DNA from 4 places in the Streptomyces bullii genome. Region 4 is predicted to be linked to each of the others. Evidence: riboswitches for the same ligand, from Rfam matches in the RefSeq annotation. Region 4 holds a riboswitch; each other region holds the start of a gene.
What was found. A riboswitch is a leader RNA that binds a small molecule or an ion and turns the genes downstream of it on or off. The one in region 4 is predicted to bind cobalamin.

Region 1 (2,192 bases), on a different contig from region 4:
CGGTCTGCGCGAGGGTGCGCATCATGCGGCCGTACAGCTCACGGGCGGGCAGGGTCTTCTTCGCGAGACCCTTGGCCTCCGCCGCCCGGTACGCCGCGTCGAACTCCTCGCCCCACAGGTCGACCAGCTCGGGCACGTCCGACGGCGAGAACAGCGACCACGGCTGGTCGGCGTTCACTCGGCGCATGAACTCGTCCGGGATCCAGTGCGCCAGGTTGAGGTTGTGGGTCCGCCGGGCGTCCTCGCCGGTGTTGTCGCGCAGCTCCAGGAACTCCTCGATGTCGGAGTGCCAGGTCTCCAGGTAGACGGCGGCGGCGCCCTTGCGCCGGCCGCCCTGGTTCACGGCGGCGACCGAGGCGTCCAGCGTCTTCAGGAACGGGACGATGCCGTTGGAGTGCCCGTTGGTGCCGCGGATCAGCGAACCCCGGGAGCGGATGCGGGAGTACGACAGCCCGATGCCGCCCGCGTGCTTCGACAGCCGCGCCACCTGGTGGTAGCGCTCGTAGAGGGAGTCCAGCTCGTCCTTCGGGGAGTCGAGGAGGTAGCAGGACGACATCTGCGGGTGCCGCGTACCGGAGTTGAAGAGCGTGGGGGAGGACGGCAGATAGTCCAGGCGGCTCATCAGCCCGTACAGCGCGGCGACTTCGTCGACGGACCGTGCCGTGTCGTCCTCGGCGAGACCGGCGGCGACGCGCAGCATGAAGTGCTGGGGCGTCTCGACGACCTTGCGGGTGATGGGGTGCCGGAGCAGGTAGCGGCTGTGCAGGGTGCGCAGGCCGAAGTAGCCGAAGCGGTCGTCGGCGCGGGGGTCGATCAGCGCGTCCAGGCGCTCGGCGTGCCGGCGCACGAACTCCGCGGTCCGGTCGGCGATGAGCCCCTCCCGGTGCCCGACGGCGACGGACTCGGTGAACGACGTGACGCCCTGCGAGGCGGCCTCGGCACGGATGCCGATGGTCAGCAGCCGGGCGGCCAGCCGCGAGTAGGCGGGGTCCTCGGAGATCAGGCCGGCCGCCGCCTCCGTGGCCAGCTCGCGCAGCTCCGTCTCGTCCGCCCGCGCGGACCGGCCGCGCAGCGCGGCGGCGGCGACCCGGCCGGGGTCGGCGTCGGGGAGGTCGGCGGTCAGCTCGGTCAGGGTCCGCAGCAACGCGGCACCGGGACCGTCGTGCTCCTGCAGGACGGCTGAGGCCGGATCGGCTGGCGCGATGGTCACGTGGGGCTCTCCCTCGCTCGGCACGGGGGCCTCGCCGAGGGCAGGGGGCAGCACACGAGCGCACGCGGCGTCGCGTCCACCGGCCCATTCCACGAGGCCCGGATGTCAGGGCACCCGGACCGGACGGCCGGGCGCGCTGTCGGCAGGTCCTCGGACTGACGCTCGTCTGCACGTATGCGGGCATACGTGCAGGAGTACACCGTTGCGGGACAGTTCCGGATTCGCACCGGATTCCCCTGCGGCGACAGCGAGCATGAGCATACATCTTGTGCCGGGTGTGGATCACGCCCCCATATGTTGTGTCGCCTCTGACTTCAGAGGGTCAACTCGTAGGTGAGGAGCGTGAGGTGGGTCAGGTGCGGGATAGGGTTCCAGTCCCGCTCCGGGGTGCGCACGAAGCCCAGGCGTTCGTAGATGCGGTGGGCGGAGTGCATGGTGCGCTGGGTCGACAGGACGATCCGCACGCAGCCCTCGGTGGCCCGGGCCCGCTCGACACAGGCGCGCACGAGGGCCTCCCCGACGCCGCGGCCGCGGGCGGCACGGTCCACGGCGAGCATGCGGATCTCGGCCTCCCCGGGCCGGGCTATGTCGGCCAGCGGGCCGCCCGACGGCACGAACGTCACGCCGCCCAGCACCTGTCCGTGCTCCACGGCGACCAGCACCTCGGCGGCGCCCGCCCGTTTGGCCACGTCCTTCAGCTCGCCGAGGTACCCGTCGCCCTCCCTGAAGTCCAAGAGGCCGTCCTGGAGGTAGGCGTGGGCGGTGATGTCGCCGAGGGCGGCGTACTCGCCGGGGGCCGCCCGCCTGATCACGATGTCCATGAGGCCGAGTGTGCCGGACGGGTACGGCGACGGGCCGCCGGATGTCTCCGGCGGCCCGTCGGTCACGGATTTCTGGGGGTGGGTGGCCTAGTGAGCGGATCCGGCCGTCGCCGGCGGCAGCTCCACCTGGACGCCCGGGTCACCCGCGTCCGCCGTGTAGT
Region 2 (2,192 bases), on a different contig from region 4:
CCGGGCGGAGGCTCCGTCGGGCACCAGCTCGGCGAAGTATGCGCGGAGTTCCGTCCGCAGCCGCTGCTGCGCGGGCGTGTAGTCGAGATGCACGGCGCCTCCAGGCTGCCCAGGCGGTCCTGACGGCGCACACGGTAGAACCTGTTTCAGGAATTGGGAATGGCGAAGCGACGCCCGAACAGGGGCGAGGGCCCCCGGTCGTCCGGGGGCCCTGCCGGCGGGTCGAGATGAGCGGTGCGGGACGAAGGGATCAGTGCGGCACGGGAGTCGCCCGTGCCGCCGTGGGTTCCTGTGCGGCGGGCCGGGGCGCGAGCGCCCGTTCCGCCAACGCCCCGAAGATCAGGCCGAAGGCGGTCCACAGGGTCGCCTGGACGGCCAGCGCCGCCAGCCGGAACTGCCAGAGCAGGGTGGCCGGGAACTCCGAGGGGACGTTGTCGTAGGCGGGCAGGAAGGCGTAGGCGAGACCGACGGCGAGGACGAAGAACGCCCCGGCGGCGAGTGTCGCGTTCCAGTGGCCCAGGCGCGGCGCGAGACGCCTGCCCAGGATCACGGTGGCCACGGCCAGCAGCACGCTCAGCACCACCATCAGGAAGTACAGGGCGGTGCGCTGGTCGAGGGTGTCGGGGTCGCCGACGGCCGGCGGGTTGGCCGGGTATTTCAGGAACGGCACGACGTACACGGCGACCAGGCCGGCCGCCGCGAGGAGCAGCGCGCTCGCGCGCGGCCCGAAGGCGCCGATCCGGCCGAGCGCCACGCAGTACGCGAGGGCGGCGATGCCGCCGAAGGCGACGCCGTAGACGAGGACACCGGTGGACAGGCCGGCGGTGGACTGCATCGTGCGGCTGACGATCTCCTCCCCGCCGTGCTCGTGGGCGTGTGCCTCCTCGAAGGCGATCGCCGCGTCGACGCGGGGTTCGCCGAGGAAGTAGGCGACGAGGAGGGCGAGCAGGCCCGCGGCGAGGCCCGCGAGCATGCCGCGCACCAGAAGGGTGCGGACGGTTGCCGAGTTCATGGGCTCGTGGATTCCTTTCCCGCCGTCAGTGGCAGGGGAAGCCGAGCAGGTGGCGGGCGTCGTGCACCCACTCGTGCACGTCCTCCCCGGCCAGCAGGGAGGTGGCGCCCTGTTCGGCGCCGACGAAGTAGAGCAGGACCAGCATGAGGATGCCGAAGAAGACCGCCCAGGGGGCGATCGCGCCGAGCGGCAGCTTGGCGGGGGTGGTGGTAGTGGCCGGCTGGACGGCGGACTGCGCCATGGCAGGACCCCTCCTGGGAAACTCGCGTCCCGAATCGGTGGTGCACGTACGACGGCAGGGGGTCTGACTCACCGGACCCGCACCGAGGGTGCGTGCCCGGCATACAGTGGCGCGACCGTGCCGGAATCCCACCGGCTTCCGCCGTGCCGTCGTGAAGGTCGACGAGACCGTACCGCGTGGTGCGGATCCGGCCAAGGGCGCACGGTGGTCGCGCGAGCGCCCCTGATGGAGCCGATGCGGCCTCAAAGCGCGGTCACAGGAAGGATTTCGAGCCCGGAAGTGGACGGATGACCAGCCGAGTGATGTTGATCTCACCCGCGATCACGGCGGCCCTGCGGGAGGCCCGCTTCGACGACGGCTCCCCACTCGACACCACCGGACTGCGGCAGGCCCAGGCAGCCGCAGGCACCCTCCCGGCGTCCGCGCGGGCATGGGCCTCTCCCTCCGTGCGCTGCCGCGAGACGGCCACCGCACTCGGCCTCGCCGCCGTCGCCGACCCGCGGCTGGCCGGGCTGGACGCCGGACGCTGGCGGGGGGCGACCCTGGCGGAGGTGGGGGCGCGGGAACCGGAGGCGCTGGCCCGGTGGCTGTCGGACCCGGAGTCGGCGCCGCACGGCGGCGAGTCGGTACGGGCACTGTGCGACCGGGCCGCGGCCTGGCTGGACGCGGCCGCGCGCACGGAGGGGCGCACGGTGGCCGTGGTCGAGCCGGAGCTCGTACGGGCGCTGCTGGTGCGGGCCCTCGAAGCCCCGGAGACGGCGTTCTGGCGCACGGACGTCCCCCCGCTGACGGCGGTGGAGCTCAGCGGCCGGGCGGGTCGCTGGAACGTACGCGTGGGACAGCCGCTCGTGGCTTCGAACTGACAGGTCGCTACCCCTGACCTGCACTGCGTCGCATTCCTCCGGCGCGGCCGGCCTTTCGGTGGATCTGCGCATCGCC
Region 3 (2,192 bases), on a different contig from region 4:
GAGTTCGATGGTGCCGATCAGGAAGGCTACGGCGATGGACAGGCCGGTGATGGTGAGGTTGTAGAAGACCTTGCGGACGGGGTTCGAGAAGGCCCACTGGTAGGCGAAGTTCATGAAGGTGCCGTCGAGGGTGTCGAACAGGCTCATGCCGGCGGCGAAGAGGAGGGGCAGGCACAGGATCGCGTACCAGGGCAGGCCCGCCGCCGCGCCGGAGCCCGCCATCACCAGCAGGGTGACCTCGGTGGCGGTGTCGAAGCCGAGACCGAAGAGGAAGCCCAGCGGGTACATCTGCCCGGGCCGGGAGATGGACCTGGTGAGACGGCCCAGGATGCGGTTCATGAACCCGCGTGCGTCCAGGTGGGCTTCCAGCTCCTTCTCGTCGTACGTCCCCGCCCGCATCGCCCGGAACACCTTCCAGATGCCCGCGAGGGCGACCAGGTTGAGGGCGGCGATGAGGTAGAGGAAGGAGCCGGAGACCGTCGTGCCCAGGACGCCGAGAACCTGATGGGTGCGGGAGTCCTCGTCCATGACGCTGCCCGCGAGCCGGGTGCCGCCCGCGATCAGCAGCGCGAGGAGGACCACGACGCTGGAGTGGCCGAGCGCGAACCAGAAGCCCACGGACACCGGGCGGCCGCCGTCGGCCATCAGCTTGCGGGTGGTGTTGTCGATGGCGGCGATGTGGTCCGCGTCGAAGGCGTGGCGCATGCCCAGTGTGTAGGCGGTGATGCCGAGACCGATGCCGAAGGCCTTGTCGCCGACCTCGAAGTGCCCGGGGACGACGAGCAGGAACAGCACGCCGAACGCGACGACGTGCAGGGCGGCGACGGCCGCCATCAGGCCCGCCGTCTTGACGGTGTCCTCCCGACGCCAGCGGAAGGAAGCAGGGGTGGGCAGGCTCATCCGGTCACGCTCCAGCACCTCGTGGATCACTTCGTGAGATGCCGTGGCCGGTCTCCTGGCTTACGGGTCGTACGTTCCCGGCCCGCCTTCCCGGCCTGACGGCCAGTGACTGTCCCGCGGGGGACGTGGGACGGGAACTCCCCGATCACAGTGGCGAGGGCCGCTCCGGACTGGGCCCCTGAGGGCACGTCACCGGCTTCCCGAACACCACGGCCCGGCCACGGTAGGCCGGGCAGGCGGCTGGTGCCTAGCCGCCCGCCGCACAGGTACGCAAGATCACATCGCCGGTCCGGTCTCACCCGGACGGCCCGCCGCGCTGGAAAGCCACCGCGCGGGGTGGTGCCGTAGGAGCACGTACCGATCTTGGGAAACGTCCGGCCCCACCTGGAGGCACCCCCGATGACCCACCCCCCGGCCGCCGCCCGCATCCTCCTCGCCACCGCGCTGTCGGCGACCGTCCTGCTGGGGGCCGCCGCCTGTTCCGTCGACGGGCGGACGGCGCCCGGGTCGGGGCGCACGGCGGCGTCCACGTCGAGTTCGGCCGGGCCCGCCGCGGAACAGTCCGCCGCCCTCACCGCAACCCAGGTCCGGGCCGCGCTGATCACGGAGGCAGACCTGGGGCAGCCGTGGGTGCCGACCCGAGGCGGCGCGACCTGGCGGGACGGGCTGCTCAAGGCGAGCACGGAGGACGCCGACTGCCAGCGCCTGCTCGACGCCCTGTACACCGAGGAGCTCTTCGGCACCCCCACCGGGCCGGGCGCGGCGTCCGCGCTCGACGACTCCGGCACCGAGGCCCAACTGCGCTACCAGGTCGCCGCGCACCGCCCTGCGGACGTGGACCGCACACTGGCCTGGCTGACGTCACTGCCCGGCAGGTGCGGCGAGTTCTCGGCCGCGACCACCCGCGGCGGCGTGGCGCACGTCCAGGTCTCCGACCTGCCGCTGCCGGAGGCCGGGGACGCCCGGCAGGCCCTGCGCGTGGTGCTGAGCGGACAGACCTCGGACGGCGCACCGGCGCACCTGACCATGGACCTGGCCGCCGTCCGCGTCGGCGAGAACGCCATCACGCTCACCCACGGCGGCTACGGCGACCTCGCGGCCGAGGTCACGCAGACGGTCGTCCAGCTCGGGACGCAGCGCCTGACGGAGATCAGGAAGCAGGGGCGGGCGGAGGTCTGAGCCGGGCCGGCTAGCCGAGACGGTCGACGGCCTCCTTCGCCTCCAGCAGTCCCGCGCCGGTCGCCTCCCGGTACGCCTTGATCGCCCGGGTCCTCCTGCCGTCCCGCACGAGC
Region 4 (2,192 bases):
TCCTGGCCTCCTCCCACCTCGGTTTCTCCCTCTCCACCACGCACTCCGTCTCCGGCTCGGTGATGGGCGCGGGCCTGGGCCGCAAGGGCGGCGTCGTCCGCTGGTCGACGGCCACCCGGATGTTCGTCGCCTGGGGCCTGACCCTGCCGGCCGCCGCCCTGGTCGGCGCGCTCGCCGAGTACGTCACCGGCTTCGGCGACTGGGGCACCGCCCTGGTGGCCGTCTTCCTGGTCGCCTCCAGCGCCGCCATCTGGAAGATCTCCCGGCGTGAGGTCGTCGACCACACCAACGTCAACGACGTCGAGGAGGAGCCGGCCGGCGTGGTGACCGCGGCGATCGCCGCCGTGACGCCGCCTCCGGCGGGCACGGTGACCGAGGACCTCACGGCCACCATCCCGGCCGCCACGGCCTCCACCACCGCCGATCCGGCGTCCCCGCCGGCCACGACCACCGTCTGAGCCCGCGCACCCGGGTACGTAAGGAAGTAGCAGCATGAAGATCGACTGGGCGGCCCTCGGCTCCGTCTTCGGTGTCAGCCTCGTGGTCACCGTGGCGCTGGTGGGCCTGTTCACCCTCGGCATCACAGGACTGTCCCGCCGGGAGCGGGCGTCCGCGCAGGGTGGTTCCGCGACGCTCGCGGTCACCGGGGCGTACGCGTGCTTCGCGGCGTGCGCGGCGGCCGTGGCGTACGGGATCTACCTGATCGTGGCCTGACCGGCAGCAGCGGTACAGCGGGGTGCGGGACGGATCGCCGTCCCGCACCCCGCTGTCGTGCGCGGCGCTCGCCGTGATATCCCCGACCGCCCGCGTGTGGGCCTGAGCACACTCCTTAGCCGCAGGTCAACGGCAAGTTGACGGCTGTTCGTGGGCCGTGGTGGACTTCCGGAGCCAGTACGGCGGCAGGAGAGGAAGCCGGTGAAAGTCCGGCGCGGTCCCGCCACTGTCACCGGGGCGAGGAGCCCCGGGAGCCAGGAACTCTCACCGCCGGTCTCGTCGAACCAGGGCGTGGACACCCTGAGTGAGGACATGTCGCGATGCTCGGCTGCCGTTTGAGGTCCCGTACCCCTTCTCTGCCCGGCCCCTCGGTCGGCTGAGCCCATGGGTGCCGATCGCGTCTTCGCGTACGGCGCCGCCGCCGGTCTCCTCGGTGACCTGCTCCTCGGCGATCCGCGCCGCGGGCATCCGGTCGCCGCGTTCGGGCGGGCCGCGGCTGCCGTGGAACGGGCGTTGTGGCGGGACCACCGCGGGTGGGGCGCGCTGCACACCGCCGTCTGCGTCGGCGGGGCCGTCGCCCTCGGCGGGTTGGCGCAACGGGCCGTACGCCGCTCCCCCGCCGTCTCCGTCGCCCTGACCGCCGCCGCCACCTGGTCGGTCGTCGGCGGGACGTCGCTCGCGCGGGAGGCCCGCACCATCGGGCGGGCCCTGGAGGCCGGTGACGTCGAGGCCGCCCGGGCCCGGCTGCCGCATCTGTGCGGGCGGGACCCGCAGGCCCTGGACGCCGACGGGATCGCCCGGGCCGTGGTCGAGTCCGTCGCCGAGAACACCTCCGACGCGGTCGTGGGCGCGCTGGTGTGGGGGGCTGTCGCGGGAGTGCCCGGCCTGCTCGGCTTCCGGGCCGTCAACACACTGGACGCCATGGTCGGGCACAAGTCGCCCCGGTACCGCCGCTACGGGTGGGCCTCCGCGCGGCTCGACGACCTCGCGGGGTGGCCGGGAGCACGCCTGACCGCCGTCCTCGCCACCGTCACCGGGCCGGACCCACGGGGCGCGGTGCGGGCCTGGCGGGCCGACGCGGGCAGGCATCCCAGCCCCAACGCAGGGCCCGTGGAGGCGTCCTTCGCGGGCGCGCTCGGGGTGCGGCTCGGCGGGACGCTGTCGTACGGCGGGCGGGTCGAGCACCGGCCCGTGCTCAACGCGGACGGACGGGCCGTGACCGTGGCCGACATCGAGCGGGCCGTACGGCTCTCCCGGCGCGTCGGCTGGCTCGCGCTCGGCGCGGGTGCCGCCGCCCGGCTCCTCGCCACATCGGCGACCAAGGCGCCGAAGGCGGCCAAGGCTGCGGCAAAGGCCCGCAGGGGGAAGGGGAGTACGTCATGACCGGTGGTCTTCTCGTCGCGGGCACCACCTCCGACGCCGGCAAGAGCGTCGTCACCGCGGGGATCTGCCGCTGGCTGGTGCGGCAGGGGGTCAAG

Region 1: linked by a shared signal. The riboswitch ahead of ACFPZJ_RS15510 (ribonucleoside-diphosphate reductase subunit alpha) and the one ahead of ACFPZJ_RS23195 (cobalamin biosynthesis protein) in region 4 are both predicted to bind cobalamin.
Region 2: linked by a shared signal. The riboswitch ahead of ACFPZJ_RS04925 (CbtB domain-containing protein) and the one ahead of ACFPZJ_RS23195 (cobalamin biosynthesis protein) in region 4 are both predicted to bind cobalamin.
Region 3: linked by a shared signal. The riboswitch ahead of nicT (Nickel transporter NicT) and the one ahead of ACFPZJ_RS23195 (cobalamin biosynthesis protein) in region 4 are both predicted to bind cobalamin.

The regions. Positions count from the first base shown of each region.
Region 1 is NZ_JBHSNY010000005.1:181,517-183,708, reverse strand. It holds gene ACFPZJ_RS15510 (ribonucleoside-diphosphate reductase subunit alpha) at 1-1,210, opposite strand, end outside; cobalamin riboswitch at 1,335-1,471, opposite strand; gene ACFPZJ_RS15505 (GNAT family N-acetyltransferase) at 1,525-2,031, opposite strand; gene mctP (monocarboxylate uptake permease MctP) at 2,119-2,192, opposite strand, start outside.
Region 2 is NZ_JBHSNY010000002.1:159,763-161,954, forward strand. It holds gene ACFPZJ_RS04915 (acyl-CoA dehydrogenase family protein) at 1-93, opposite strand, end outside; gene ACFPZJ_RS04920 (CbtA family protein) at 251-1,012, opposite strand; gene ACFPZJ_RS04925 (CbtB domain-containing protein) at 1,038-1,253, opposite strand; cobalamin riboswitch at 1,290-1,440, opposite strand; gene ACFPZJ_RS04930 (histidine phosphatase family protein) at 1,541-2,116, shown strand.
Region 3 is NZ_JBHSNY010000003.1:404,398-406,589, reverse strand. It holds gene nicT (Nickel transporter NicT) at 1-900, opposite strand, end outside; cobalamin riboswitch at 929-1,127, opposite strand; gene ACFPZJ_RS09755 (hypothetical protein) at 1,300-2,079, shown strand; gene ACFPZJ_RS09750 (hypothetical protein) at 2,090-2,192, opposite strand, start outside.
Region 4 is NZ_JBHSNY010000008.1:62,725-64,916, forward strand. It holds gene ACFPZJ_RS23185 (inorganic phosphate transporter) at 1-458, shown strand, start outside; gene ACFPZJ_RS23190 (hypothetical protein) at 493-714, shown strand; cobalamin riboswitch at 859-997, shown strand; gene ACFPZJ_RS23195 (cobalamin biosynthesis protein) at 1,099-2,097, shown strand; gene ACFPZJ_RS23200 (cobyric acid synthase) at 2,094-2,192, shown strand, end outside.